DNA from 2 places in the Serratia proteamaculans genome. Region 1 is predicted to be linked to the other one. Evidence: predicted binding sites of a transcription regulator. Region 1 holds the regulator's gene; the other holds the start of a gene.
The links. Region 1 encodes CRP, which controls carbon source genes, mostly activating them, when cyclic AMP is high. Its sites were predicted from a motif close to ATGTGANNNNNNTCACAT; they were not measured.
Positions count from the first base shown of each region.

Region 2: a site for CRP is predicted at 2,902-2,919, ahead of serA (phosphoglycerate dehydrogenase). Genes of this name have one in related genera too.

Region 1 covers NZ_OX461105.1:4,998,757-5,014,105, forward strand. Annotated here, with positions in the region: gene tauB (taurine ABC transporter ATP-binding subunit) at 1-736, opposite strand, end outside; gene tauA (taurine ABC transporter substrate-binding protein) at 746-1,741, opposite strand; gene QOT07_RS23320 (Gfo/Idh/MocA family protein) at 1,849-2,970, opposite strand; gene QOT07_RS23325 (sugar phosphate isomerase/epimerase family protein) at 2,967-4,031, opposite strand; gene QOT07_RS23330 (Gfo/Idh/MocA family protein) at 4,028-5,107, opposite strand; gene QOT07_RS23335 (MFS transporter) at 5,100-6,359, opposite strand; gene QOT07_RS23340 (GNAT family N-acetyltransferase) at 6,391-7,308, opposite strand; gene QOT07_RS23345 (LacI family DNA-binding transcriptional regulator) at 7,552-8,532, shown strand; gene QOT07_RS23350 (PhzF family phenazine biosynthesis protein) at 8,533-9,315, opposite strand; gene QOT07_RS23355 (LysE family translocator) at 9,325-9,927, opposite strand; gene QOT07_RS23360 (hydrolase) at 10,046-11,026, shown strand; gene QOT07_RS23365 (YheU family protein) at 11,023-11,256, shown strand; gene QOT07_RS23370 (phosphoribulokinase) at 11,533-12,402, shown strand; gene QOT07_RS23375 (OsmC family protein) at 12,443-12,850, opposite strand; gene crp (cAMP-activated global transcriptional regulator CRP) at 13,230-13,862, shown strand; gene QOT07_RS23385 (YccS/YhfK family putative transporter) at 13,917-15,349, shown strand, end outside.
Region 2 covers NZ_OX461105.1:4,426,156-4,441,504, forward strand. Annotated here, with positions in the region: gene zapA (cell division protein ZapA) at 233-562, shown strand; RNA gene ssrS (6S RNA) at 604-786, shown strand; gene QOT07_RS20605 (5-formyltetrahydrofolate cyclo-ligase) at 814-1,422, shown strand; gene serA (phosphoglycerate dehydrogenase) at 1,468-2,706, opposite strand; gene rpiA (ribose-5-phosphate isomerase RpiA) at 3,009-3,665, opposite strand; gene QOT07_RS20620 (LysR family transcriptional regulator ArgP) at 3,869-4,762, shown strand; gene QOT07_RS20625 (oxidative stress defense protein) at 5,003-5,734, opposite strand; gene argO (arginine exporter ArgO) at 5,858-6,475, opposite strand; gene QOT07_RS20635 (IclR family transcriptional regulator) at 6,599-7,417, opposite strand; gene QOT07_RS20640 (sugar ABC transporter ATP-binding protein) at 7,780-9,333, shown strand; gene QOT07_RS20645 (ABC transporter permease) at 9,326-10,408, shown strand; gene QOT07_RS20650 (ABC transporter substrate-binding protein) at 10,424-11,524, shown strand; gene QOT07_RS20655 (SMP-30/gluconolactonase/LRE family protein) at 11,537-12,397, shown strand; gene yiaK (3-dehydro-L-gulonate 2-dehydrogenase) at 12,654-13,652, shown strand; gene QOT07_RS20665 (NanQ anomerase/TabA/YiaL family protein) at 13,666-14,136, shown strand; gene QOT07_RS20670 (MFS transporter) at 14,246-15,349, shown strand, end outside.

The DNA.
Region 1 (15,349 bases):
TGCCCAGCACGTATTCGCGCTGCGCGATAAATTCAGGATCGGACTTAATCGAACGGCAGGCCTCGCCGTCGGCATAGCGTTGGCCAAAGTTAAGCGTCAGGCGTTCCACCACCTGCCCCGGCCCCGGCGACAGCAGCAACAGTTCACTGGCCAGGAACACCGCCTCTTCAATATCGTGGGTGATCAGCAATACCTGCTTGCCGGTATCACGCCAAATGTTCAGCAGCAGTTCCTGCATTTGCTCGCGGGTAAAAGCGTCCAGCGCGCCGAACGGTTCATCCAGCAACAGCAGACGCGGGTCGGCGGCCAGTGCGCGGGCAATGCCCACCCGTTGACGCATACCGCCGGAGAGCTGCCAGATAAAGTGCCGTTCATAACCGGCCAACCCGACACGTTGCAACATCTGTTCTGCCACCTGACGGCGCTGCTGCTTGCCGATACCGGCCAGTTGCAGGCCAAACTCGACGTTATCCACCACATTACGCCACGGCAGTAAACCTTCATGCTGGAACACCACGCCCCGCTCGGCTCCGGGACCGTTAACGGTCGTTCCATCAAGCGTGATGCTGCCAGCTGAAGGCTCAATAAACCCGGCGATCAAATTCAACAGCGTGGTCTTGCCGCAGCCCGAAGGCCCGAGCACCACCACCAGTTGCCCGGCGGCAATCTGGAACGAAACGTCCCGCAACGCGGGGCGCCCCTGATACTCTGCTGAAAGGTGATTAACGTTTAACATACGGCTCCCCTACGACTGCGGCGCAGCCTGCACCTGTTTCACAAAACGATCGGTGACGTAGGCACTGTAGTCGCTGTCGACCTGTGGAATTTTGCCCTGCTGTTTCAGGAACTCGGCAGTATCACGGATCGCCTTGTCCACCGGCTGCCCCAACTGGGTGATTTGCTCCGCCACCGGCAAGTAGGTATTGCCTTTCACCAGCACCGGTATCTGTTCTTCCGGCACGCCGCTCAGACGGGACAGCGTGCTGAGATTGCCCTTGTCCTTCAGCCATTGTTCCGGTTGCGCCAGATAGGCTTTTTGCGCGTTCAGCGCGCTGGCAGCAAAGGCGGTCACCACTTCAGGATGTTTGTCGGCAAAGTCCTTGCGCACCACCCAAACGTCGAGCGTCGGCGCGCCCCATTGCCCGACCTGGGCGGAATCGGTCAGCACTTTACCCTGCTTGGCTAACTCATTGACCACCGGTGCCCAGACGTAGGCTCCGTCAATGTCACCACGCTGCCAGGCGGCGGCAATCGCCGGCGGTTGCAGATTGAGAATTTTGACCTGCTCAGGCTTGATGCCCCAATGCTTCAGAGAAGCCAGCAGGCTATAGTGGGTGGTTGAGATAAAGGGGACGGCGATGCGTTTGCCGATCAAATCCTGCGGGCTTTTGATCTCTTTTTTCACCACCAGGGCTTCGGAACTGCCGAGCTGGGAGGCGATCAGAAACACTTCGATTGGCAATTTTTGGCTGGCGGCCACCGCCAGTGGGCTGGAGCCGATATTACCGATCTGCACGTCGCCGGAGGCCAACGCACGCAGCACGCTGGATCCGCTGTCGAATTTACGCCAGTCAACGGTGGCACCGGATTGTTTGGCGAAGCTGTTTTCCGCCTGCGCCACCTTAGCGGGTTCCGCCGACGTCTGGTAGGCCACGGTCACGTCTACCGCATAGGCATTAGCCGCGCTAAGTGATAACACCAGCAGTGCCGCGCCGCGTAATGAAAACAGTTTGCTCGCCATGATCGCTCCGTTGATAAAAGTCTGTTCAGTTGCTGACAGTTTTATCTGAGCGGTGGCGAGCTATAAAAGAATAAAAAAAACTGCGTTATTACTTATGGGAATATAAATTAGTTCAGGTCGACCCATTGCCCACCGGCAGCACTGCTACGTTGGGCAGCATCGATAAATGCCATGCCCTGTACCCCGGTATCAATCCCCGGTAACAGGGGTGCCGCCTGCGGCCCATCCCGCAATCGTACCGCCGCCTCGCGGTAAATCTGACCAAATCCTTCCAGATAGCCTTCAGGATGCCCTGCCGGTACCCGTGCCAGTGAACGGTTTTCCACATACTGGAATGAAGAGGCGCGGGTTATGCAATAGGCTGGCGCATCCCGGGGCCGCATCCACAGCTGATTAGGTTGCTCCTGACAAAATTCCAGGCTGCCGTCGCTACCATAAATCCTCAACCGCAGGCCGTTCTCATGGCCGCAAGCCACCTGACTGGCCCACAGTCTGCCTCTGGCACCGTTGGCGTAGCGCATTTGCACCCGCACATCGTCGTCTATCTGACGCCCAGGAATAAACGCAGTGAGTTCGGCGCTGATCGCCTGCGGCAACAGGCCGCTGACAAAGTGCGCCAACTGCCAGGCATGGGTACCCACATCACCAATACAGCCGGCCCCGGCCTTTTCTGGCTGGGAACGCCAGCCAGCCTGCTTGTTGTCGGTCAGTTCCAGCGGCTGCGCCAGCCATTCTTGCAAATACTCCACCTCGATAAAGCGGATCGCCCCCAACTCACCGGCTAATACCCGACTACGCGCCTCGCGCACCAACGGATAGGCACTGTAGTTATGGGTCAATATCAGCTGCTTTCCGCTACGCTGCACCGTGTCGGCCAACTGCAACGCCTCGGCATAGCTGTTGCACAGAGGCTTGTCGCAGATGACGTCGATGCCGGCGTTAAGAAACACGGTCGCCACCGGCGCATGCAGATAATTGGGGGTGACGATAGCCACCACATCGATGCCGTTTTCGCGCGCCGCCTCTGCCTGTGCCATCTGGTTAAAATCGTGATAGCAGCGTTGTGGGTCGAGGTGTAGCCGTTCGCCGGTGCGGCGACAGTTTTCCCAATCAGCAGAGAAAGCCCCGGCTACCAGCTCAAACTCATCGTCCATCCGCGCCGCCAGACGATGCACTGCGCCGATAAAGGCCCCTTCGCCCCCGCCGACCATCCCCAAGCGTAATCTCATGGTTGCTCCCCCATACCCAACATCTGTCTGACCTGTTTGCGTTCACCGCCAACGGCGGCAAAATCATCAAACGCCCTCTCAGCGACCGGAATAATATGGCGGGCGATAAACTCAGCCCCTTCCCGCGCACCGGCCTCCGGCGATTTCAGACAGCACTCCCACTCCAGCGTGGCCCAGCCGGGAAAATCGTACTGCGCCAGCTTGCTGAAAATTGCCGGGAAGTCGATCTGCCCATCGCCGAGTGAACGAAAGCGTCCGGGTCTTTCCAGCCACGGCTGATAACCGCCGTACACGCCGCTGCGAGCACTGGGCCGATATTCAGCATCCTTGACGTGAAACGCCCGGATGCGCGGGTGATAAACATCAATAAAGCCAAGATAGTCCATCTGCTGCAAATGCAGATGGCTGGGGTCATACAGGATATGGCAACGCGGGTGATTGCCAACCTGCCGCAGAAAGCGCTCAAAGGTCACACCGTCATGCAGATCCTCCCCTGGGTGCAGTTCATAGCAAAGGTCGACACCGACGTCGTCAAAAGCATCGAGGATCGGCCGCCAACGCTGTGCCAGTTGCCCGAAGGCTTCCTCCAGCAACAGCGCATTGTGCGGTGGCCAGGGGTAAAAGTAGGGCCAGGCCAGCGCGCCAGAAAAAGTCACGTGTGCGGCTAATCCCAACCGCTGCGATGCCTGTGCTGCCATTAGCAATTGCTCCGTTGCCCATGCCTGCCGGGCCTGAGGATTGCCGCGCACCTGGACCGGAGCAAAGCCGTCAAAAGCCGGATCGTAAGCCGGATGCACCGCCACCAGTTGCCCCTGCAAATGGGTGGATAACTCGGAGATCGTCAGGCCGTGCCCCGCCAGCAACGCGCGCACCTCGTCACAATACTCCTGGCTGTGGGCCGCCCGCTTGAGATCAAAAATAGCGGGGGACGTGGTCGGGATCTGCAGGCTTTTAAACCCCAGCCCGGCGGCCCAACCGGCCAACCCGTCCAGCGAATCAAACGGCGCCTGCGGGCCGATAAACTGGGCCAGAAACAGCCCCGGCCCCTGAATGGTTTTCATGCTGATGACCTCCCTAACATTACTGTTTGCCGGCTGTGCACCGCTTCGTCCGCCGCCAGTACCACCCGCAGGCTGTTCAGGGCATCCTGCCAATGCTGGCCGAGATCCAACCCGTCCTGGATCGCCTGAAGAAAATAGCGCTGCTCGCTCAGGCACAGCGCCAAATGGTCCGGTTCGTCCTGACAGTCAATCCAGCGGTCCGATTGGAGAAACTGATTAGTGCTATCCAACGCCGCGCTGTGGATACGCAACGAGTCGGTACGGGTGTGGCCGTCGACGTTATCTGAATCCGCATCCGCCTGCCGCGCGACGATCGAGACTGAACCACGCGGTCCAATCACGTCTTTGACGAAGTAGGCGGTTTCGCTGATCATCGGCCCCCAGCCGGCTTCGTACCAGCCAACGGAGCCATCGGCAAAACGCACCTGTAACTGGCCATAGTTGTACATTTCCGGCGGCAACTCCTCACTCAGTCGTGCACCGATGGCGCTGACGCTGACCGGCTCCGACTGGGTCATCTGGCACATCACGTCGAGGTAATGCACGCCACAGTCGACAATCGGCGACAGCGACTGCATCAAACTGCGGTGCACATCCCACATCGCACCGTGACTCTGTTGATTGAGGTTCATGCGCATCACCAGCGGTTTACCCAAATCACGGGCCAATTCGACAAATTGCTGCCATGACGGGTGGTGACGCAGAATATAGCCGACCACCAGTTGCCGCCCGGCGGCCCGCGCGGCGGCAATCACTCGCTCCGCACCGGCCTGGGTAGTGGCGAGCGGTTTTTCAATGAACAGATGGCAACCGGCAGCCAGCGCCGCCAACGCGTAGGCCTCATGAGTATCTGGCCAGGTGGTCAGGCAAACCGCATCCGGACGCGTCACCGCCAGCGCCTGGGCGAAATCACTGAACACCGGGTAGCCGCCCCCCAACCGGGTATTGAGCCGATGTCGGGAATCACCGCGCGCCACCAATCCACAAATCTCGATGCCGTCCATACCCTGATAGGCTTCAGCATGTGAAGCCCCCATATTGCCGCAGCCCACCACCAGCACGCGCAAGTCAGTCATCGCGTTTCTCCCCCTGCGGGATTTCCCGGTAATTGAAGGTGAAGAAGAACAGTGCCGCGATCACCAGCGCACCGATGGCCGGATACCACCAGAAACTCTGCCACTGTGGCAGCGCTGCCGCCCCTTCTGCCGTCACCAAACGATTAAACAGTGCACCGCTGATTTGTGAACCGATCAACATGCCCAGACCATAGGTGAACAACACCAGCAGACTCTGGGCCTGGCCCTTGACCTTGTCACCGGCCACCTTGTCGGTGTAGATAAAACCGATCACGAAAAAGAAGTCGTAGCACATGCCGTGCAGAATGATGCCGAGGTAAATCATCCAGCGCAGTTCTTCGGTAATCCCCAGCGCAAACATCACGTAGCGCAGGAACCACGCCAACATGCCAATCAGCAGCATCACCTTGATGCCCAGCCGTACAAATAGAAACGGGATCAGCAGCATAAAGAACAGTTCGGACATCTGCCCCAACGACATCACCCCGCCGACATTGCTGAAACCGGTCGCCGCAATGAAAGGCGCGGCATAGGCATAGTAGGCCGCCAGCGGGATGGAGATCAGCGTCGCGCAGATGATAAATACCAGGAAGTGTCGCTGCTTCAGCATGGCGAAAGCATCGGCACACAGCAGGTCACGCATTTTTATCGGTTTGCCGCGTTCCGGTGCCGGGGTGTGTGGCAGGGTGAAGCTGTAAATGGCCAACACCAACGAGGCCACCGCCGCCAGTGTGAAAATACCGGTACTGTCTGACAGCCCGCTGGCACCGACGATCAGCCCGGCGACAATCCAGCCAAAGGTGCCGAACGCCCGCACCACAGGAAAGGCTTTTTCGCTGTTGCTCAGGCTATAAAACGCCACGTTGTTGCTGAGGGCGATAGTCGGCATATAACACAACATATAACCGAAAATGATCCACAACAGGCCGCTTTGTCCACTGCTGAAGAAGCCGGGCATCAGCCACAACAACCCGGCACCGATCAGATGCAGCACCCCCAGCACCTTCTGCGAGGCGAAGAAGCGATCGACCAGCATGCCCAGCACGAACGGTGACAGAATCGAAGCGATCGGCCCGGTCGAGTAAGCATCGCCGATGATCGCCGCCAGGCCGAACTTACCCATCACTACGCCGAGCGTGACGTACCACGCCCCCCAAACAAAGAACTGCAGAAACATCATCAGTGCCAACCGCGGCACCACCCATTTGAATGTGACGCTTTTGGTCCCCATGACCGCGCTGTCAGTTTGCATAATTCCCCCATTGGTCTTGTTGTGGTGTTGTCTAACCGCTTTCCGGCAGGAAGGACGGCATAACCACACCGCCGGGTTGTAGCGCACGGCCTTTCACCTGCGCCAAATGCAATTCACAAATCCGCCCGCCCCACTGCAACAGCACCTGGCTGAGGGCAGAACGTTGCGCCGGTACCAGCACCACCGGCGTGGTACCGCGATGGTGGCGATCCAGCATCCAACTGATCAACTCCAGGGCAATCTCTTCGCTGTGGCTGCAGCCCGGCCCCAACAGGCGGGAAGCCGGATGCGCCACCGAAGCCAGATAACCGCCAATGCTGCCGTCAAGTTCCCACACGGCAGTCCGCCATAGCCCGCTGGCGTCGTTGAGGAAGTAGTCAATATCGCGCCGACGTTCGATGCCCAACAGCGTTCGTTCCAACTGCAGGATGCCGGGCAGATCCTCTGGCTGGGCGGAGCGCACTCTGCCACGCGTCAGACTGGGGAAGGAAAATCCCTCTACCGGCACCGGGATCGTCATATCCTGGTAAATCGCATAGGGCGTAAAACCGGCGCGGTGGTACAGGGCGTAGGAATCCAGGTTCAGCGCGCTGGAAAGCAACCTTATAGGCCGCTCTCCCGCCAGCTCATCGGCCTTGCCCAACAGTTGCGCGGCGATACCACGGCCAAAGTAGTCGGGATGTACATTCATGATGCCCAGCCCGAGATGAGTTTCACGCGGGTGAAAGAAGCAGGAACCGCACAGCACGCCCTGTTCATCGTGCGCAACCCAGTGTTGGCCGGGATCCAGATGGTGATAGACGTCAACAAACAGCCCGCAGCTGGTCGGCTCTGCGGAAAAGATGGCGCCCATGCCGTGGCGTTGATACCAGGCATTGGTCGACAGATGAATCAGTTCTGCGACCGTCTGGCGATCACCGTTTTCCGCTACTCTCAGTTGCACCTGCATCCGCCACCTCTTTTCAGATTATGGGTTCAGCGAAATAACGCGAAATCGCAAAATGTAATCGATTTCATTTCCACCATGAGCAAAATGTAATCGATTTCTTTTTTTCGGCAACCTGATTAATCTGTTGAAAGGGGCTGATAAGATGAATTTGTAACCCACATCACAATCCTGAGGCCAGGCGCAGACTTTTTGCCGCGCTTGGGCATATTGTGCGGGGCAATTGGGCAGAAGGAACAGCAAACCATGTCGATCGAAAAGGTGGCGAAACTCGCCGGCGTCTCTGCCGCGACGGTCTCACGGGTATTGAACGGCCAGCAAATCGTCAAACCGGCCACTCGCGACAAGGTACTGGCGGCGATCCGCGCATGCGACTACCAACCCAACCTGCTGGCGCGTCAGCTACGCACTTCGCGTAGCCGTATGCTGCTGGTACTGGTTTCCAGTATCACCAATCCTTTTTGTTCCCTGGTAGTACGCGGTATCGAAGAAGAAGCCGAACGCCACGGCTACCACATTTTGCTGTGCAACTCCGAATCCAATCCAACCCGGGAGTCCGCCTATCTCAGCCTGCTGAGCGGTAAAGTGGTCGACGGCGTGATTACCATGGACGCCGTCAGTTGCCTGCCTGGCCTGACCGCAATGATTGGCGATTTCCCCTGGGTACAATGCGGCGAAGGCGATCCCGAGTTCCGCGCTTCTTCAGTCACCATCGACAACCATCAGGCGGCGATGGCCGGCGTGCGTTATTTAGCTGCACAGGGCCGACGACGTATTGCCCTGATCAACAGCGACATGCGCTATCTCTACTCGCAGCAGCGAGAGCAAGGTTATCGACAGGCGCTGGCCGAAGCCGGGTTCGACTATTGTCAGGTGGAATACGTCGAGGGACTGGAATATGCCGCCGGTGCGTTGGCCATGGGCCGCCTGCTGGATACCGAGCCGCGGCCGGATGCGGTATTCGCCATTTCCGACGTGATCGCCGGTGGGGCGATGAGCACCCTGCACCAACAGGGATTGCGCATTCCCGAAGATGTCGCGGTAATGGGCTTTGACGGCGTGCCATTCGGTGCCGTCACCACGCCACCGCTGACCACCGTCGAACAACCGATGCACCAGTTCGGCGTGCGCAGCGTGCAGTTGCTGCTGGAAAAAATCAAAAATCCGCAACAACCGCCGCGTAATGAAGTGCTTGAGTGGCGGCTGGTTGAACGTGGCTCAGCCTGATTACAGGCTCAATTCCCCACGCAAAAACGTACCCGCATAGCCACCAATCAAGGTGCGATCGCCCTTCAGCTCACAGAACAACTCGCCGCCACGTGCCGAAATCTGCCACGCGTGCAGTTGATGGCGACCGAGACGTGCGGTCCAGTAAGGCATCAGCGTGCAGTGTGCCGAGCCGGTCACCGGGTCTTCACCGCCGTCGAGAGTGAAATAGCGCGAGACAAAATCGACCTTTTCACCCGGAGCACTGACGATCACCGCACGGCCGACCAGGGCAATCAATGTCGGGATATCCGGCTGTAACGCCCGCACCTGCGCTTCGCTTTCCAGCACCACTAACAGCGCATTGGCCTGCCACACTTCCTGCGGTTCAGCGCCCAACAGTGCCGCCAACCCTTCAGGTTCCACAACCTTCTGCGGCGGCCGGGACGGGAAATCCAGAACCAGCCGTTCGCCATCTTCGGCGTCGCGTTTAACGTACAAATCGCCGCTCGCCGAACGGAAACGGATATCCTGCAGCGCCGGGTTCACCACGCTGAACATCACGTGTGCCGCCGCCAGCGTACCATGGCCACACAGATCGACCTCGCGATGAGGCGTGAACCAGCGGATAGCCGACATATCCCCATCGTCCCAGACAAAGCTGGTTTCCGGCAGGCTCAGCTCATTGGCGATGGCCTGCATCTCGGCGGTCGACAGTGGCTGTTTCAGCAGGCAGACACCGGCCGGGTTGCCACGAAATCCTTCGCCAGTGAAAGCCACAATGTGGAAGTAATTTTCTGCCATCGTATTTCCTTAATGCCAGATCAGTAACACACAGGCCGCCGTGAGCAGCCCCATAGAAACGTTAAAGATGATCCAGGCCTTTTTGCTACGCAGCAGGCGGCCAATCACCGTGCCAAATCCCAGCCAAATCACGCCGGCAACCATGTTCACCACGAAAATACCCAGCGAGATCGCCAGAATCGAGGTGTTGTACTTATCGCCTGCCAGGCTAAAGCTTGCCACCGCCCCCAGCGCCATCAGCCAGGCCTTGGGGTTAAGGAATTGCAGCAGCCAGCCCTGATACAGCCGTATCGGCTTGGGCGGTGCCACGTCGGTTTCCAGCTTTTCATAGGCGGCGGTGGCCACTTTCCACGCCAGCCACAGCAGGTACAGGCTGCCGAGAATTTTCAGCACCAGATGCAGAGCCGGATAAACCAGAATCAGGCTGCCGACGCCGAAGGCCACCAGCAGCAAAATGCTTTGCATGCCGAGCATGATACCTATCATCAGCAGCAGTGAACGCATAAAGCCAAAGTTGGCGCCGGAAGTGGTCAATAACATATTGTTGGGGCCGGGGGTGATCGCGGCAACCCACAGAAAGCCTAACATCGAAAGAAATAAACTCGCTTCCATCAGGCGGGTGCTCCTCACCCAGGGGGATTTTTGCAGTATTATTGTTAACTCAGGGTAGTGAAGCTAACAGCGCACTAATCATCCCACAATAGTTGCCAAAAAGATTTTTACTCAAGCTATGCATGAATCCTTTCGCCCGTTGACCGGGGCCAGTAATCCCCATCTGCAGACACTGCTGCCACGGCTGGTGCGCCGTCGTGTACAGCTGAAACCTCATTGGCAACGGCTGGAATTGCCCGGCGGCGACTTTGTCGATCTCGCCTGGAGCGAAGACCCGACTCAGGCTACCGACAAGCCACGTGTAGTGCTGTTCCACGGCCTGGAAGGCAACTTCTACAGCCCCTATGCCCATGGCCAGCTCAGCGCCTGGCGCGAAAAAGGCTGGCTCGGGGTAGTGATGCATTTTCGCGGCTGTAGCGGCGTGCCGAACCGTAAGCAACGCATCTATCATTCCGGCGAAACGGAGGATGCACGCTTTTTCCTGCAGTGGCTGCGAACCACCTACGGGGAAGCGCCAACCGCCGCCGTGGGTGTCTCGCTCGGCGGCAACATGCTGGCCTGCTACCTGGCGCAACAGGGCGCCGACAGCCTGCTGCAGGCGGCGGTGGTGGTCTCTGCGCCACTGATGCTGGAACCCTGCTCATGGCGGATGGATCAGGGCTTCTCGCGGGTTTATCAGCACTATCTGCTCGGGCAATTGAAACAAAACGCCACCCGCAAACTGCTGCACTATCCTGACACCCTGCCGCTGAAACTGCCGCAGCTCAAGGCGTTGCGCCGGATCCGCGACTTTGACGATGCCATTACCTCGCGTATCCACGGTTTCAGCGACGCTACCGATTATTACCGCCGCTGCAGTGCCCTGCCGCTGTTGCCGTCGATCCAAACGCCGTTGTTGATCATCCATGCCAAGGACGATCCTTTTATGACCGACGAAGTGATCCCCGAGGTCGCCACGCTGCCGCCCAACATTGAGTATCAGCTGACCGAGTTTGGCGGCCACGTCGGCTTTGTCGGCGGTACATTGAAAAAACCCCATATGTGGCTGGAATACCGTATTCCATCCTGGCTTGCCCCTTATCTGGAAACAACCAAGTGATTATCCCCTGGAAAGAACTGGAAGCTGAGACCCTGAACGGCCTGATCGAGTCCTTTGTGCTGCGTGAAGGGACCGACTACGGCGAGCACGAGCGCTCGCTGGAACAAAAGGTGGAAGACGTACGCCGCCAGTTGAAAAGTGGCGAGGTGCTGTTGGTGTGGTCAGAACTGCATGAGACCATCAACATCATGCCTCGAGGACAGTTCCGCGCCGGACAAGAAGAAATTTAGTGCCGATCGGTTCTATGACTGACGGAAAAAATCAGGTAACAATGAGGGATTGCAAACCAACGCGCGGAATTTTGCCCTTGGCGAAAGGGCGTCAAACACACCAATATAGCCTATAGCTTTCAAGCTGCAGCTAGGCGCCCAACTCGCTCATCCCCGGGCGCTTACTCGAGTAAGTAACCGGGGTGAGCGAGTGCAGGTAACAACGCTGCAGCTTGAAAGATGACGGGTATAATTTTATCTGACGCCTGCGCATTTAACACGGAGTGACCCACCACCATGTCCGCCAAACATCCCGTTATCGCAGTGACCGGCTCCAGCGGCGCCGGCACCACCACCACCAGCGTGGCGTTCCGTAAAATCTTTCAGCAGTTGAACATCCGTGCCGCTGAATTGGAAGGCGACAGTTTCCACCGCTATACCCGACCGGAAATGGACGCGGCAATCCGCAAAGCGCGCGATCTCGGCCGTCATATCAGCTATTTCGGCCCTGAGGCCAACGACTTCGGCCTGCTGCAACAAAGCTTTAGCGAGTACGGCACCAACGGTACCGGCCGCTCTCGCAAATATCTGCATACCTACGATGAAGCGGTGCCCTATAACCAGGTCCCCGGCACCTTTACGCCGTGGGAAGCCTTACCGGCACCGACCGACGTGCTGTTCTATGAAGGGTTGCACGGCGGCGTGGTGACCGAACACAACGACGTGGCCAAACATGTCGATTTATTGGTCGGCGTGGTGCCTATCGTCAACCTGGAGTGGATCCAGAAGTTGATCCGCGATACCGGCGAACGCGGCCACTCCCGTGAAGCGGTGATGGACTCGGTGGTCCGTTCGATGGAAGACTACATCAACTACATCACGCCGCAGTTCTCCCGCACCCACATCAACTTCCAACGGGTGCCGACGGTAGATACCTCCAACCCGTTTGCCGCCAAGGCGATCCCCTCGCTGGACGAGAGCTTTGTGGTGATCCACTTCCGCGGTCTGGACCAGATCGATTTCCCTTACTTGCTGGCCATGCTGCAAGGATCTTTTATCTCGCATATCAATACGCTGGTGGTGCCGGGTGGCAAAATGGGGCTGGCGATGGAGCTGATTATGGCGCCGCTGGTGCAGCAACTGCTGGAAGGCAAAAAAATCGAGTAACTTATCAGAGCGCGGCGACAGGCCGCGCCCCCTCTATCCGTCAGGACACTGCGCGGATTTCAAAACTGTGGGTCACGCTGGCTGCCTGACTCAACATCAGCGAGACCGAGCAGTACTTCTCGGCGGAAAGGTTTACCGCCCGCTCAACAATCTTGTCACTTAAATCTTTACCGGTGACGATAAAATGCAGGTTGATATGGGTAAACAAGCGTGGCGCTTCTTCACGCCGTTCGGAGGTCAATTTCACCTCGCAGTCGCGCACATCGTTACGTCCTTTTTGCAGGATCGACACCACATCGATCGCGCTGCAGCCTCCCACCGACATCAGCACCATTTCCATCGGGCTGGGGGCTTTATCACCGGCGTTACCGTCCATCAGCACCTGATGGCCAGACGCGGATTCACCCAGAAACGTCAGCCCTTCCACCCACTTAACTCTTGCCTGCATACTGGTCACTCCGGTTAATTTCTTAAAATCAGACTACGCTTTCGCATAGAAACTGGCAACGGAACCTGATGCTAATCATGCTGAAGCGAGACAACACAAGACACCCGCCTCACTCTGTGCTACAAACAGAGCCGCAATAAATCTTTCCGGGACACTGATTTCAGGGAAACTCCCAGGGAAAGGCTCCTTTACCGGTATGTTAACAGAATGTAGCTTGCAGCTCTCCCGGCAAGTTAATATGCTAGGGCGACAGCGTATATTTATGACACGCCTCAAAACCTGCTGCCAGCCACCATTAAAAAAACGGCGACAGCACGTTTTACAGGGAACTCTGACCCCTGTGACACAAGGCAGCGATAACAACAGAGGATAACAGCGAATGGTTCTCGGCAAACCGCAAACAGACCCTACTCTCGAATGGTTCCTGTCTCATTGCCATATCCACAAATATCCATCCAAAAGTACGCTGATTCACCAAGGTGAAAAGGCCGAAACGCTTTACTACATCGTCAAAGGCTCCGTAGCGGTGCTGATTAAGGATGAAGAAGGTAAAGAGATGATCCTGTCCTACCTTAACCAGGGGGATTTCATCGGCGAGCTTGGATTATTTGAAGAAGGTCAGGAGCGTAGCGCCTGGGTTAGGGCGAAAACCGCCTGTGAAGTGGCTGAAATTTCCTATAAGAAATTCCGCCAGTTGATTCAGGTTAACCCGGACATCCTGATGCGCCTGTCAGCGCAGATGGCAAACCGTCTGCAGATCACCTCTGAGAAAGTGGGTAACCTTGCTTTCCTGGACGTGACGGGCCGCATCGCGCAAACACTGCTGAACCTGGCGAAACAGCCTGATGCCATGACCCACCCGGATGGCATGCAGATTAAAATTACCCGCCAGGAAATTGGCCAGATCGTCGGTTGTTCACGTGAAACCGTTGGTCGTATTCTGAAAATGCTGGAAGATCAAAATCTGATCTCCGCCCACGGCAAAACTATTGTCGTTTACGGCACGCGTTAATTACTGAAAAAACGGCGCGATGATTCGCGCCGTTTTTTTATGCCCTGAATCATCATGTGGCGCCGACTGATTTACCACCCGGAAGTCAATTACGCACTGCGGCAAACGCTGGTGCTTTGCCTGCCGGTACTGCTGGGCCTGCTGATTGGCCAGCTGCAATACGGCCTGCTATTTTCCCTGGTCCCCGCCTGCTGTAACATCGCCGGGCTGGACACGCCCCACAAACGCTTCTTCAAACGCCTGATCGTCGGCGGTTCCCTGTTTGCCTTCAGTAGCCTGTTGCTGCAGCAAGTTCTGCTTTGGCAGTTGCCGCTGCCGTTACTGATGCTCGGCCTGGCCCTGTTGCTCGGCGTCAGCGGTGAAATCAGCCCGTTACACGCCCGCCTGCTGCCTGCCGCACTGGTAGCCGCCATCTTCTCTCTCAGCATGGTCGGTAGAGTCCCGCTGTGGCACGCACCGCTGTTATACGTGGTCGGTACCGCCTGGTACGGCCTGTTCACCTGGTTCTGGTTCAAGCTGTGGAAAGAACAACCGATGCGCGAGTCGCTCAATCAGCTCTATCTGGAGCTGGCGGACTACTTCGAAGCCAAATACTCGCTACTGACCCAGCATACCGATCCGCAGACTGCACTACCGCCATTGTTGGTACGCCAGCAAAAAGTCATGGACTTGATCACCCTGCTGTACCAGCAGCTTAATTTTTTGCCGCACGCCAGTAACCTTGAGCAAAAGCGCCTGCAACGCACCTTTCAGGTCGCGCTGGATTTGCAGGAACACATCACCGTCAGCCTGCATCTGCCGGAAGAAGTACAAAAACTGGTAGAGCAGAGCCAGGCCGAAGCAATTATCCGCCGCAATGCGCAGGTGATTGCCGGCCGACTACGCACGGTGGCCCACGATATTCTCTACCACCAGCATTCGCAGCGATTCAAAATGGACCATGAACTGGCGGCACTGGAAAAAGTCGCTGCGCAGCATCCGGACAACCCGGTGGGCCAGTTCTGCTACTACCACTTCAGTCGCATCGCACGTCTGCTGCGCACCCAGCACCCGCTCTACCGCCGCGATCTAATGGCCAACCAAAACCGCCTGCCGTTTTGGCCCGCGCTGGTCAGCTATCTGTCGTTCAAGTCCAACGCCCTGCGCAATGCGGCACGGCTGGGTGTCACGCTGGCGGCGGGCAGTAGTCTGGGTCTGTTTTTCAATCTGCCGAAGCCTTACTGGATCCTGCTGACCATCATGCTGGTGAGCCAGAACGGCTACAACGCCACCCGGGTGCGCATCCAGCACCGTGCGCTCGGTACCCTGGTCGGATTGGTGCTCGCCGCCGGTCTGCTGCAATTACAGCTACCCGAGGCCGAGACCCTAAGCGTGATGCTGGTGATCACGCTGCTGGCCTATCTGGTATCGCGTAAAAACTATGGGCTGGCGGTGATTGGCTTTACGGTGACGGCGGTCTACACCCTGCAATTGCTGGCGCTAAACGG
Region 2 (15,349 bases), 570 kb from region 1:
CTAGTTATAATCGTGATGCGTCAGAATTCACACAGTACCGGAAGGGAACAAAATGAAGCTAAATACGCATTTTGAAACCCTTTTTTGACTGGTAATGTCTGTCGCGGTAGATTACAACCAGGTACTGAAAAAGGGGTTGTATCTTGGTACCGAGGTATATATAGTGGCGCCCGCTTTGGTGGCCCGGTAAGGGTAGACTGGGGCTGGCGCGAAATTTAGGCAGGAAGGTGGCATGTCTGCACAACCGGTAGATATTCAAATTTTTGGTCGCTCTTTAAGAGTCAATTGCCCGCCAGAACAACAAGATGCGTTGAACATGGCAGCGGTCGATCTTAACGAACGGTTGCAAGATCTTAAAGTTCGCACTAGAGTCACAAATACTGAGCAGCTCGTTTTCATCGCAGCATTGAATGTTTGTCACGAACTTGCTCAAGAACGGTTGAAAACCCGTGATTATGCGTCCAATATGGAACAACGCATTCGCATGCTACAACAGACCATTGAACAGGCTTTGCTTGAACAGGGTCGCATCTCTGAACGTCAGGATGCACAATTCGAATAACTTAAGTTGCTGAAATCCTGGATTTTGGCAATGAGTAAAAAATTTCTCTGAGATGTTCGCCAGCGGGCCAGTCCCCTGAGCCGATAATTAGTACCAACAGAATGTGATGATCCGCGATCGGTGTGCATGCTCGGCCCGCCGAGAAGCCTTAAGATTGCGACAGCACGTTCACCTTGAACCATGGGTTCAAGGGTTACAGCCTGCGACGGCATCTCGGAGATTCCCCTTCCTCAGCGGTAAGTGTGCTGACTATGTCTTTTCAAGCCCAGTATGCCCAACAGCGGCAAAACATCCGAAACCAAATCCGTCAACTTCGACGCGCCCTAACACCCGAACAACAAAATAATTTCGCCCTGCAGACGGCTGAACGCATCGCTGCACATTCGCGCATCCAGGCGGCACAAAGCATTGCGGTGTTTTTGTCGTTCGATGGCGAGCTCGATACCCGTCCGCTGATTGAACGGTTATGGCAGCAAGGCAAACAGGTTTATCTGCCGGTGTTGCACCCGTTTAGCCCCGGCAATCTGCTGTTCCTGCGCTATACCCCGGAAACGCCTCTGGTTAACAACCGCTTCAATATCCTTGAGCCACAGCTCGATGTGCGCAACGTCTTGCCGATCGGCTCACTCGACGTGGTGCTGACGCCACTGGTGGCGTTTGACAGTACGGGCCAGCGTTTGGGGATGGGTGGCGGTTTTTACGATCGCACTCTGCAAAACTGGCATCATCTCGGCCCCTACCCGATCGGGTTGGCACATGACTGCCAGCAGGTGGAACAGCTGCCGGTGGAACATTGGGATATCCCGCTGCCGGAGATCGTTACCCCATCGCAGAATTGGGTATGGCGGATAGCCGAATAGCAAAAGGCCGGATAAATCCGGCCTTGGTTGTTACAACGCGTTCAATCAGAGCAGCAAGCGAGCACGGATAGTGCCGGCAATCGCCTTCATACGTTGCAGTGCCGCGTCGGCACGTTCAGTTTCAGCTTCGATGTCGATCACCACGTAGCCGATTTCCGGACCGGTTTGCAGGTACTGCGCGGCGATGTTCACCCCTTCTTCAGCGAAGATCTGGTTAATCTGCGTCAGTACGCCAGGACGGTTTTCATGGATGTGCAGCAGACGGCTGGCATTAGGGCCATGCGCTGGCAATGACACTTCCGGGAAGTTAACCGCCGACAGGGTCGAACCGTTGTCGGAGTATTTCGCCAGCTTACCGGCCACTTCGTCACCGATGTTCTCCTGCGCTTCCTGAGTCGAACCGCCAATGTGTGGGGTCAGGATCACGTTGTCGAACTCGCACAACGGTGAGTTGAACGGCTCACTGTTGGTCGCAGGTTCTTCCGGGAAGACGTCGATCGCCGCACCGGCCAAATGCTTGCTGGCCAATACTTTGCACAGTTCAGGAATATCCACCACGGTACCGCGCGAGGCGTTGATCAGAATTGAGCCCGGCTTCATCAACGCCAGCTCTTCTGCACCCATCATATTCTTGGTCGACAGGGTTTCCGGCACGTGCAGCGTCACTACGTCGCTCATGTTGAGCAAATCGGACAGGTGGCGTACCTGTTGGGCATTGCCCAACGGCAGCTTGTTCTCGATATCGTAGAAGAACACTTTCATGCCCAGGCCTTCGGCCAGGATACCCAACTGGGTGCCGATATGGCCGTAGCCGATAATCCCCAGCTTCTTACCGCGCGCCTCAAACGAGCCCACGGCCAGTTTCTGCCATTCACCGCGGTGTGCCTTGGCGTTGGCGGACGGAATGCCGCGCAACATCAGCAGCAACTCGCCCAGCACCATTTCGGCCACGGATCGGGTATTAGAGAAAGGTGCGTTAAACACCGGAACGCCGCGCTTGGTCGCCGCCTTCAGATCAACCTGGTTAGTACCGATACAGAAACACCCTACCGCCACCAGCTTTTCTGCAGCGGCGAAAACTTCTTCGGACAGATGCGTACGCGATCGGATGCCGACGAAGTGAGCATCGCGGATCGATGCCTTAAGCGATTCGGTGTCTAACGCACCTTTGTGATATTCAATGTTGGTATATCCGGCTGCCAGCAGATTATCTACCGTGCTCTGATGAACCCCTTCCACCAACAGGAATTTAATCCTGTCTTTCTCCAATGATACTTTTGCCATTTACCCGACCCTATGTTCAGACTTCAGAAGCGGCTGTTGTGAAACAGCACGCATCCAACATAACAAAAATAACGCAGGCGGCAATACAAACGATTGCCCGCCCGTCAGGACAAGGCTCAGCGTTGTTGCTGGTTTCTGGCAGAAAATGCCATAGGGAAAGAAATAGGCAGAAGCTTCGTGGAGCTATCGCTCGTAATGTGACATATGTCACCAAATTTAGCGCTTTTAATAAAAGATATTTTAACCAGTGAATTATGCGGCCCGGTGGGATCCAAGACCGCATACCTGTAGAGGGTTCTACATTATCCGATGACCTTCACGCCATCAGGCGTGCCGACCAGCGCCACGTCGGCGCCACGGTTGGCAAACAGCCCCACGGTCACTACACCGGCGATGCCATTGATTTTATTTTCCAGCGCAATGGCATCGAGAATGCTGAGATTATGCACATCCAGGATCACGTTGCCGTTATCGGTCAGGACATTCTGACGATACTCCGGCAGTCCGCCCAGCTTCACCAGCTCACGCGCCACGTAGGAGCGCGCCATTGGGATCACTTCTACCGGCAGCGGGAATTTACCCAGCACGTCGACCTGCTTGGTGGAGTCGACAATACAGATAAACTTGCGCGCGATGGCGGCAATGATTTTTTCACGCGTCAGCGCAGCGCCGCCGCCTTTGATCATCTGCATCTGGCGGTTGATTTCATCCGCGCCGTCGACATAAATATCCAGCGAATCCACTTCGTTGCTGTCGAACACGTGGATACCGAGGCTTTTCAGCTTGGCAGTGGAGGCGTCGGAGCTGGACACCGCCCCTTCGATCTGGTGTTTGATCGAGCCGAGCGCGTCAATAAAGTGGGCGGCGGTCGAGCCGGTACCCACCCCGACGATGGTGCCCGGGGTCACGTAATCCAGCGCTGCCCAGCCAACCGCTTTTTTCAGTTCATCCTGCGTCATAATATGTCCATTGCCTCTGTACGAAAACGTGTGCGTATTATAGGGTAAATCGCTATTTTTCACTTAGGCAGGATCACACTTCTTCACCCTGAGCCGCATTTTTAGGCGCGCCGCGGCAAGATGGCCCGGTGATTTTCCACCTGTAAAACACCAGAGATGTGGCATAGTGCCAGTATCAATTTACTTTAAGGGATATCTTTCCGATGAAACGCCCAGACTATCGAACGCTACAAGCGCTGGACGCGGTGATCCGTGAGCGTGGCTTTGAGCGCGCCGCGCAAAAACTTTGCATCACACAATCGGCAGTATCCCAGCGCATCAAGCAGTTGGAAAACCTGTTTGGCCAACCGCTGCTGGTACGTACCGTGCCGCCACGTCCGACCGAACAGGGCCAGAAGCTGCTGGCGCTGCTGCACCAGGTGGAATTGCTGGAAGAAGAGTGGCTGGGCAACGACACCGGCATTGATACGCCGCTGCTGCTGTCGCTGGCGGTTAACGCCGACAGCCTGGCAACCTGGCTGCTGCCGGCGCTGAAGCCGGTGCTGACCGATTCTCCGATCCGTCTGAACCTGCAGGTAGAAGACGAGACCCGGACTCAGGAACGCCTGCGCCGCGGTGAAGTGGTGGGTGCGGTGAGTATCCAGCCGCAGCCGCTGCCAAGCTGTCTGGTGGACCAACTGGGCGCGCTGGATTATCTGTTTGTCGCCTCGAAAGGTTTTGCCGAGCGCTACTTCCCGAACGGGGTTACGCGCTCCGCGCTGCTGAAAGCGCCGGCGGTGGCATTCGACCATCTCGACGACATGCACCAGGCTTTCCTGCAGCAGAACTTTGATCTGTCGCCGGGTAGCGTGCCCTGCCATATCGTCAACTCATCGGAAGCCTTCGTGCAGTTGGCGCGTCAGGGCACCACCTGCTGTATGATCCCGCATCTGCAGATTGAGAAAGAGTTGGACTCGGGCGAACTGATCGATCTGACGCCAGGCCTGTTCCAGCGCCGCATGCTGTTCTGGCACCGCTTCGCGCCAGAGAGCCGCATGATGCGTAAAGTGACCGATGCCCTGCTCGAGCATGGTCGCCAGGTTCTGCGCCAGGATTAAATAGAAAAGGTTGCTGTTCAGGTTGTTTTTAAGCCCGAGATACCCGGGCCTAGCGCACCGAGGGTGCGCTCTCCCTAATAACGGGCTTTATCAGTAGTCTGAAAGACCCATCTTATACCCTAAATAATTGGAGTTGCATCAAGGCGGCCAAGGCAGGAGTCCCCAGGAGCTTACTCAAGTAAGTAACTGGGGTGACTGCCTGCAGCCAACACAGATGCAGCTTCAAGTATGACGGGTATATTATTGCGCCGCGTTGCGCTGCAACTCAAATACCACATCCACCTGATCGTCAAAGTGAATGCTTTGCTGTTCGTAGGTTTGCGCCGCGTCGCTTTCCGCCGCTGCACCCGCCGATTTATACATGCGTGCTACCGGCATCGGCTGGTAGTTGGCAACGTGATAACGAATGCTGTAAACCGGCCCCAGCTTGGCGTTAAAGCCTTTCGCCAATGAAGCCGCCTGCTGAGTGGCGTTCTCGATGGCTTTCTGACGCGCCTGCTCACGGTAAACGTCCGGTTTCGCCACGCCCAGCTCAACGGCGCGGATCTCATTCAGGCCGGATTTCAACGCGCCGTCCAGCAGCTCGTTCAACTTATCCAACTGACGCAGCGTCACCTGCACCTGACGTACCGCACGGTAGCCTTTCAGCACCGACTCACCGGTTTTCAGGTAGTCATATTCCGGCTGGGTGCGCAGGTTGGCGGCGCTGATGTCTTTCCTCTCAATGTTATTTTTCTGCAGGAAATCAAAATATTGCGCTACGCGCTCATCAACCTGCTTTTTCGCCTGTGCGGCGTCTTTGGAAGAGACGCTGACCTCGATCGCCAGGGTGGCGATATCAGGCGTCGCGTCAACGCTGGATGTGCCCGAGGTCACCACGTGTGGCCCTTCCGGCACTTCTGCCGCTTGCAGCGCCAGAGGTAACGTCCCTAATCCAACCATTGCGGCCATAGCCAATGCTTTAAGCTTCACAGTGTCTCCTTGATGACAGGCTGTAACTGATTTACCGGCCTTTCTCTGCTGAGAACAGCCGGTTCCTTGGCATCAAACGTAGCATATCGCGCGGGCTTTTGAATTCGGATTAGTGACAAATTCTTATAAACCTGCCCCCTGCCAGGCCAACTGCAAAGCGATGCCCCACATCACCACGCCGACCAGCGTATTGATGATGCGCTGCGCCATTCGGGTGTTCAGCCAGGGTGCCAGCCAGGAAGCCAACAGCGCCAGCGCGAAGAACCAAACGATGGAAGCGCTCACCGCACCCAACGCAAACCAGGAACGAACATCCGGCGTCAGTTGGCCGCCCAGGCTGCCCAGCACCACAAAGGTGTCGAGATAGACGTGCGGATTCAGCCAGGTCACCGCCAGCATGGTGACCACCAGCCGCCAGCGGCTCTGCTTCAGTTCCTCAGCGGTTGCCAGTGCCAGTTGCCGACTGAAGGCGGTGCGAAACGCCCCCCAGCCGTACCACAGCAAAAAGGCGACGCCGCCCCAGGTTACCAACGCCAGCAACAGCGGCGAACGACTCAGCAAGGCACTGCCACCGAAAATCCCCCCGCAGATCAGCACGATATCACTCAACGCACACAGCGACGCGACCATCAGGTGGTACTGACGCCGAATGCCCTGATTCATGACAAAAACATTTTGCGGGCCCAGCGGCAGGATCATCGCGGCACTCAGGGCAAAGCCCTGTAAAAAGACAGCTAACATGGTATTCCTCACAGAGAACAAAGCGCCGGGCAGCGGCGCGTATCGGTCAATACGCGCATCATAGGAGGAAAAAATTATTAGGTGAAATTGATATTTCTAATCAACTATCAGCAATGCTAATAATCAGGCCGGAGTAACAAACCCCAGCTCCTGAGAAATGCGCTGCGCGGTCGCCAGCACCGGCTTAATCAGGGCTTTGACGCCAATCTGCTGCAGCTTGGCAGTCGGTAGCGAAACCGACACCGCATAGGGCACCCGTTGCTGAATATCAAACACCGGCGCCGCCACGCAGGACACTCCCAGCTCATTCTCTTCGCGATCCATCGCCATGCCGCGCAGGCGGATATCGGCCAGCTCTTCATACATCTTCGGCAGCTCGGTGATGGTATTGCGCGTTAATGTCTGGATCTCATGCTGATGGGTTTGCCAGTAGCGATCGGGATAATCGCTGTTGCCGTAGGCCATAAAAATCTTGCCCATCGCCGAGCAGTACAGCGGCATATGCTGGCCGATATAGGCACGGGTGCGCATCATGCCGGTAGTCGGCTCCAGCTTGTAGATCAAAATGACGTGGTCGTCTTCGCGGCTGGAGAAGTTGACCGTCTCCCCCACTTCCAGATTGAGCTGCTCCAGGTGCGGCGCAGCGACATGGATAATATTCAGCGAGGAAAGCGCCTTCTGACCGATAGAAATAAACTTGGTGGTCAGGCGATAGCTGCCGGGCGACGGGGCCTGGGTGACATAGCCGCTGGTATGCAGCCCTTGCAGCAGGCGGTGGACGGTACTTTTGTTCATGCCGGCCAACTCAGACAGGTGCGCCAGTGGGCAGCCGTTAGGGAAGTTACTCAGGATCTCAATCAGTTGCAAACCGCGGAACAGGCTTTGGCTGCCCAGGGGTTTGTCTTTCTTGTCATCTTTCTCGTCGACAGCTTTCAGGCTCATAGCGCAATTTCTCCAGTGTCGAGCCGCCAGCCAACGCCACGGCGTGGTAAACGGACCCTTTGCCGGGAATGTTACCCCAAGGCCCGCATCAGGTGAAGACGGAACGCCGTTTCATTGTCGGTAGCAAGTTAAAAATCCGCAACATTCCGCTAACTTCCGAAGTGAGTTGTGCGTCACAATTCCGCAAAGATATAAATAACAGATTGTTTTAAAAGGACAATTAAAACCTCTCCGGCTTTGCTTTAGATCGGCAATCGGCATATTATTTTTGAAATTGAATTTCGCATATTGAAATTTAAAGGCGATATAACCACCAATCAGCATCTCGCCGATCGCGGATGCAGGGACCAGGGGCGCATCACATGACACCAGATAATGCGGAACAACCCATTCTTAGCCTCAGCCATATTGTTAAACGCTTTGGCGGCAACGTCGCGGTGAATGACGTCAGCCTGCAGGTGATGCCGGGCGAAGTCCTGGCCCTGCTGGGCGAAAATGGCGCGGGCAAATCGACGCTGATCAAAGTACTGGCCGGGGTTTACCCACGCGACGGTGGCGATATTCAGTTTCAAGGGGCCAGCATAGCCTCCGCCGCGGCAATAAAAAGTGATAGCCGCCAGCCTATTGCCTTTATTCATCAGGATCTCGGGCTGATCGAGTGGATGACGGTGGCGGAAAATATGGCGCTGGTGATGGGTTTCCCGCGCCGCTTCGGCCTGATTGACTGGCGTGCCAACCGTCGCCGCGCCGTTCAGGCACTGCAGGATGTCGGCATCGCGCTGGATCCCGATGCCAGAGTTTTTGAGCTGTCACGCACCGAAAAATCGCTGCTGGCGATCGCCCGGGCGGTCGCGGTTAACGCCGAACTGCTGGTGCTGGATGAACCCACCGCGTCCTTGCCCGCCAACGATGTGCGCCATTTGTTCGCGGTGATTAACCGGCTACGTGCCAAAAAGGTCGGCATGATTTACGTCACCCACCGGCTGGATGAAGTGATCGAGATCGCCGATCGGGTCTGTGTCATGCGCGACGGGCGCTACGTGGCGGGCGGCAATACTGCCGACTACTCGCTGCGCGATCTGGTGCAGATGATCGTGGGTGAAGCGATGGCGGACGATCAGCGCGAACCCTTACCGGAGGATCGCCCACCGGTGCTACAGCTCAATAACGTGGCGGTAGGCGATATCGGCCCGGTCAGCTTCACTCTGCAGCCCGGAGAAATGCTGGCGCTGGCGGGGTTGCGCGGTGCCGGTCAGGAAGAGATTGGCCGGTTGCTGTTCGGCCTGCGTCACGCCGATGAGGGCGAAATCCGCTTTCGCGACCAGCCTTACACCGCCAGCAGCCCACAGCAGGCCATGGCCTGCGGCGTCTCTTTGGTCGCAGGCGACCGCACCGGCGAAAGCCTGGTGATGTCGATGAGCGTGCGTGAAAACCTGTTTATCAACCCTGTGGCCAGCGGCCACAAACTGCTGTCACGCTACAGCCGCCGGGCCGAGATTGGCGCCAGTTGGTGGAAAGTACAGCTGTTCGACGTACGGCCCAAGGACGTCAATATCGATATCAGCGCCCTGTCCGGCGGTAACCAGCAAAAGGTGGTGATGGCACGCTGGATGCACCTGGGCGCCCCGCTGCTGATCCTGGAAGACCCCACCGCCGGTGTAGACGTGGGCGCACGGGCAGAAATCTATCATCTGTTAAATAAATCCCTGGAAGCAGGCGTGGCGGTATTGGTGATCTCCAACGACTTTGAGGAAATTGCCCATATCTGCAACCGCGCACTGGTGTTTAACCGGGGAAAAGTGGTCGGCGAGCTGAGAAATCAGCAGGTGTCATTCGCCAATTTATTGGAACTGGCCTCCGCCAGCTCCGGGGAAACCCTCGCGACAACGTTAGAATCTGAGGTGGGTCATGTCTAAAACATCTGTTAAATCAACGGCACTGGAGCAAAGAGTCAGCCTGTCACAGGACGGTACCGGCCCGTGGCTGATGCAGGTTCTCACCCGCTACGGCCTGCTGCTGCTGTGCATTGCGCTGGTGATCCTGTTTTCGCTGATCTCCCCCTCGTTCGCTTCAATGCTAACGCTGCAGGCGATCCTCTCCAGCAAGGCCAAGATCGCTCTGTTGGCGCTGGCGGCGACCATCCCGATGATCGTCGGCAAGATTGACCTTAACGTCGGCTTCGGCATCGTGCTGTGGCATATCCTGGCCATCACGCTGCAGGTGGAATACGGCTTTTCGTGGCAGATGGCGGTGCTGACGGTGCTGGTACTCTCCGCGCTGTACGGCCTGTTGAACGGTATTCTGGTGGCGCTGGCGGATATCGACAGCTTTGTCGCCACGCTGGGATCCGGCACCGTGCTGTATGCCATTGCGCTGTGGCACTCCGGCGGGCGACAGATCGTCGGCGATCTGCCTGACGCCTTTACCGCCCTGCACCACACCGAGATCGGCGGGATCCCGATCGTGGCCTTCTACGTGTTGATCGTCGCGGTAGTGCTGTGGTTGATCACCGAACACACCCCACTGGGCCGTTGCATGTACGCGGTGGGCGGCAACCCGGCGGCCGCGCGGTTGAACGGCATTTCGGTCAATCGCTTTACCATCGGTGCCTTTATTGCCTCCAGCGTGCTGACTGGCTTTAGCGGAGTGTTGATCGCCGCCGAGCAAGGGGTTGGCCAGGCCAGCGTCGGCATGGACTACCTGTTACCGGCGCTGGTTGGCGCCTTCCTCGGCAGCACCACTATTCGTCCCGGCCGGGTTAACGTCTGGGGCACCGTAGTCGGCATCGCCATTCTGGCCATCGGCATCGCCGGTATCCAGCAGTTCGGCGGCGATTTCTGGGTCGAACCGCTGTTTAACGGCGCGACGCTGTTGCTGTCGATCACCCTGGCGGGTTATGCCCAGCGCCGCCGGTTACTCAACCAAAAAGCGGTACAACGCATCCCAGCCACTCCGGCTGATAAAAATAACCAAAAAGCGATCAATCCTTAACCAGGAGTCCACCCTATGAAACGTCTTTGGATATTACCGACTACCCTGCTGCTGGCCGGCGCGGCCTCATCCGCCTGGGCCGATGCCTATCTTGATCAAGCCACGGCGGCGGTCACCAAGGCCACTGCCAGCGTGACCCAATGGGACGGGCCGACCAGCGGACCGAAGCTACAGGCCAACAAGAAAATCATCTTTATCGCTTCGGACATGAAAAACGGCGGTGTGCAGGGAGTGCAGGAAGGGCTGAGTGAAGCGGCGAAAGCGGCCGGCTGGAAATTGGAAACCCTGGACGGCGGCGGCTCGGTAAAAGATCAGCTGGCGTCGCTGAACCAGGCGATTGCCCAGAAGCCGGACGGCATCGTCATTGGCGGCTGGAACCCGAACGTGGCCAAGATCCCGCTGAAGAAAGCCATCCAGCAAGGAATAGTGCTGACCGCCTGGCATGCGGTGCCTGAGCCGGGACCGATCGCCAAGTACAACGTGTTTTACAATGTCACCTCCGACTCCAACGAAGTGGCGCGCATCGCTGCCCAATATGCGGTGGTGCAGTCCGGCGGCAAGGCCAGCGTGCTGATCTTTACCGATTCGCTGTACCAAATCGCGTTGGACAAGGCCAATGTGATGAAAGAGGAAATAGGTAAATGCAGCGGCTGCAAGGTGGTCGAGTTTATTGATACCCCGCTGGCCGATACCGCCAACCGCATGCCGACCATGACTTTCAGCCTGCTGCAAAAATACGGCGACCAGTTCCAGTACGCGCTGGCCATCAACGATCTGTATTTTGATTTCATGGCACCGGCGCTAAAAACCGCCGGTAAAGGCGGCAAGAATGCGCCCTACAGCATCTCCGCTGGCGACGGCTCTATTTCTGCCTACCAACGCATCCGTTCCGGGGGCAGTCAGTCGGCCACGGTACCGGAACCGCTCAAACTGCACGGCTGGCAGCTGCTGGACGAGTTCAACCGCGCCTTCGCCAAACAGCCGCCTTCCGGCTACGTTACCCCGGCGCATCTGGTGACCCGCGACAATATCACTGCCGACGGTGGCAGCAGCAATCTGTATGACCCGCAGAATGATTATCAGGGCCACTACAAAGCCATTTGGGGCGTGAAGTAAGCGGAGGTCAGCATGAATGAACTGATGGCGGACCACCCGCTTGAACGCCTGTGCTCACCGGCCATTTGGGCCGAGGGGCCGGTGTGGCTGCCGCAGCAGGATGCGGTGGTGTTCAGCGATGTGAAGGGCAACCGCATGTTCCGCTGGTCGCGACAGGGGGAACTGAGCCTGTGGCGCTCCCCGTCGCACTACGCCAATGGCAATGCGCGCGACGCCGAAGGTCGGGTGGTCAGTTGCGAGCACGGGCGGCGCGGCGTCAGCCGCACCGAAAGTAACGGCGAGGTACAGATGCTGGTCGATCGGGTGGATGGCAAGCGTTTCAACTCCCCCAATGACCTAGCGGTTCGCTCCGACGGCACCCTTTGGTTTACCGATCCGCCCTATGGCATTACCGGTGATGAAGAGGGTTACAAGTCGGAAAGCCAGGTGATCGGCTGCTACCTGTACTGTTTTGACCCGCGCGACGGCTCGCTGAACATTGCCGCCAGCGATCTACAGCGGCCAAACGGCCTGGCGTTCTCACCGGATGAGTCGCTGCTGTATGTGGCAGACATGTCGATCGTCGATTTCCCGACCCTTGGGCGCAGTGAACTGCGGGTGTATCAGGTCAACGGACGTGAACTGGAAGCCGGTCGGCGTTTCGCCCAGGTTGCCCCCGGTTTCCCGGACGGTTTTTGTGTCGACAGGGCCGGAAACCTGTTTTGCAGCTGTGCCGACGGGGTGCTGATCTTCGACAACCAGGGTAAACAGCTCGGTAAAATCAATCTGCCGGAACGCGTCTCTAACTGCACCTTCGGCGGACCGGACGGCAATGAGTTATACATTACCGCCACCACCTCGTTATACCGCATGGTGCTGAATACTCGCGGATAATGGGCAAAAATGAAGATCGCAGAGCGGGCCTGTTCCGCTCTGCTTTGCCACGTCTGAAACGCACCAGCAGGCCAAAACGTGCCGCCGATCACAAATTCACCAAGTTAATTTAACACACTGTTTTATATAAATAACTTTCTCCCCCCTGGCTTTGACTTCATCTAACCGCAGGTATAGCATTTATTTGAAATGCAATTTCGCATAATGAAATTTAAAGAACATAAAACAAACAAATGCGCCGTAGCGGAGAATCAGCATGAGAGTGAGTTACCCCGATCTGAAACAGCAATTCAAACGCGTACTTCTGGCGCGGGGCGTGGCCGAAGCCACCGCCGATGACTGTGCCGGTATGTTCGCCGACACCTCCGCCAGCGGCGTTTACTCCCACGGCGTTAACCGTTTCCCACGCTTTATCCAGCAGTTGGACGCGGGTGATATCGTGCCGGACGCCGAACCCAGCAAGCTGCTGTCGCTGGGTGCCATTGAGCAATGGGACGCCCATCAGGGCATCGGTAACCTCACCGCCCGCAAAATGATGGATCGCGCGATGCAGTTAGCCGACAGTCACGGCATCGGCCTGGTGGCCCTGCGTAACGCCAACCATTGGATGCGCGGTGGCGGCTACGGCTGGCAAGCGGCGGAGAAAGGGTATATCGGCATTTGCTGGACCAATTCGGCAGCCGTGATGCCACCCTGGGGGGCCAAAGAGTGCCGTATCGGCACCAACCCGTTGATCGTGGCGGTACCGGGCAACCCAATCACCATGGTGGATATGTCGATGTCGATGTTCTCCTATGGCGCGCTGGAGCTGAACCGGCTGGCGGGCAAAACCCTGCCGGTGGACGGCGGCTTTGACAATGACGGTCAGCTGACGCGCGATCCCGCCACCATTGAAGAAAACCGGCGCATTCTGCCGATGGGCTACTGGAAAGGATCGGCGCTGTCTATCGTGCTGGATATGATCGCCACCCTGCTGTCCGGCGGCTCTTCGGTGGCGGAAGTGACCGAAGACAACCGTGATGAGTACGGCGTGTCGCAGGTGTTTATCGCCATAGAGATCGAACGGCTGATCGACGGTGCCACTCGCGATGCAAAACTGCAGCGCATCATGGACTACATCACCAGCGCCGAACGTGATAACCCGGAAGTGGCTATCCGCCTGCCGGGCCATAAATTCCCGCGCATTCATGCAGAAAACATGCGTGACGGCATCCCGGTGGATGAGCGCATCTGGGCGCGCATTCAGGCGCTGTAACAGGAGAATAACCATGATCTTCGGCCATATCGCCCATACCTCACCGGAGCAGTATCCGGCACCGGTGGCTAGCGCCATCGCCTATTTGCAAAGCACCGACTTCAGCGCCTTGCCCGCCGGACGCTATCAGGATCCCGCCACTGGCTACGTGGTGCAGGTGCTGGATCTGCACACCCAGCAGCCGGGCGATCTGCAGCCCGAAGTGCACCGCAAAAATGTCGACGTGCAGTTTCTGGTCAGCGGCACCGAATTGATCGGCGTGGCGGCCGATCGCGGCGATAACCGGATCCACCAGGAGTTACTGGCGCAGCGCGACATCATTTTTTATCAGGAGGTCGCGGATGAATCCTGGTTAACCATGCAGCCCGGTAACTTTGCGGTATTTTTCCCGCAGGACGTTCATCGCCCGGCCTGCATTAATCAACAGCCCGGCGCTATTCGTAAAGTGGTGGTGAAAATACCGCTGGAATTATTTAGCGCCTAACCGACAGCAAAGAAATTAAAGATAAAAAAACATCGGCCTGCGGGCCGTTGCGGGCGCCCCTACGCCTTAAACCACCAAAACAATAAAATCTGACTCTACAGGTGTACATATGAACACTGCCTCTGTTTCTGTCACTCAAAGCCAGGCGATCCCTAAATTACGCTGGTTGCGGATCGTGCCGCCGATCCTGATTACCTGCATCATTTCCTATATGGACCGGGTGAATATCGCCTTCGCCATGCCCGGCGGCATGGATGCCGAGCTGGGTATCACCGCCTCGATGGCCGGGCTGGCCGGCGGCATCTTCTTTATCGGTTATCTGTTCCTGCAGGTGCCCGGCGGCAAGCTGGCGGTGTACGGCAACGGCAAAAAATTCATCGGCTGGTCGCTGCTGGCCTGGGCGATCATTTCGGTGCTGACCGGGCTGGTCAGTAACCAGTACCAACTGCTGTTCCTGCGCTTTGCCCTGGGCGTCTCCGAGGGCGGCATGCTGCCGGTGGTGCTGACCATGATCAGCAACTGGTTCCCGGACAAGGAACGCGGGCGCGCCAATGCCATCGTCATCATGTTCGTACCGATTGCCGGTATTCTCACCGCCCCGCTGTCCGGCTGGATCATCACCGTCTGGGACTGGCGCATGCTGTTCCTGGTGGAAGGTGCACTGTCGCTGGTAGTGATGGTGCTGTGGTATTTCACCATCAGCAACCGCCCGCAGGAGGCCAAGTGGATTTCAGCAGCGGAAAAAGACTACCTGATCAAAACGCTGCATGACGAACAACTGCTGATCAAAGGCAAAACGGTGCGCAACGCCTCGCTGCGCCGGGTACTGGGCGACAAGATCATGTGGCAACTGATCCTGGTGAACTTCTTCTACCAAACCGGGATTTATGGCTACACCCTGTGGCTGCCCACCATCCTCAAGGGGCTGACCAACGGCAATATGGAGCAGGTGGGGATGTTGGCGATCCTGCCTTATATCGGCGCCATCTTCGGCATGCTGGTGATTTCCTCACTTTCTGATCGTACCGGTAAACGCAAAATCTTCGTCGCACTGCCGCTGGCCTGCTTCGCCATCTGTATGGCGCTATCAGTGCTGTTGAAGGATCACATCTGGTGGTCCTATGCCGCGCTGGTCGGCTGCGGCGTATTCATCCAGGCGGCAGCCGGGGTGTTCTGGACCATTCCACCCAAACTGTTCAACGCCGAAGTCGCC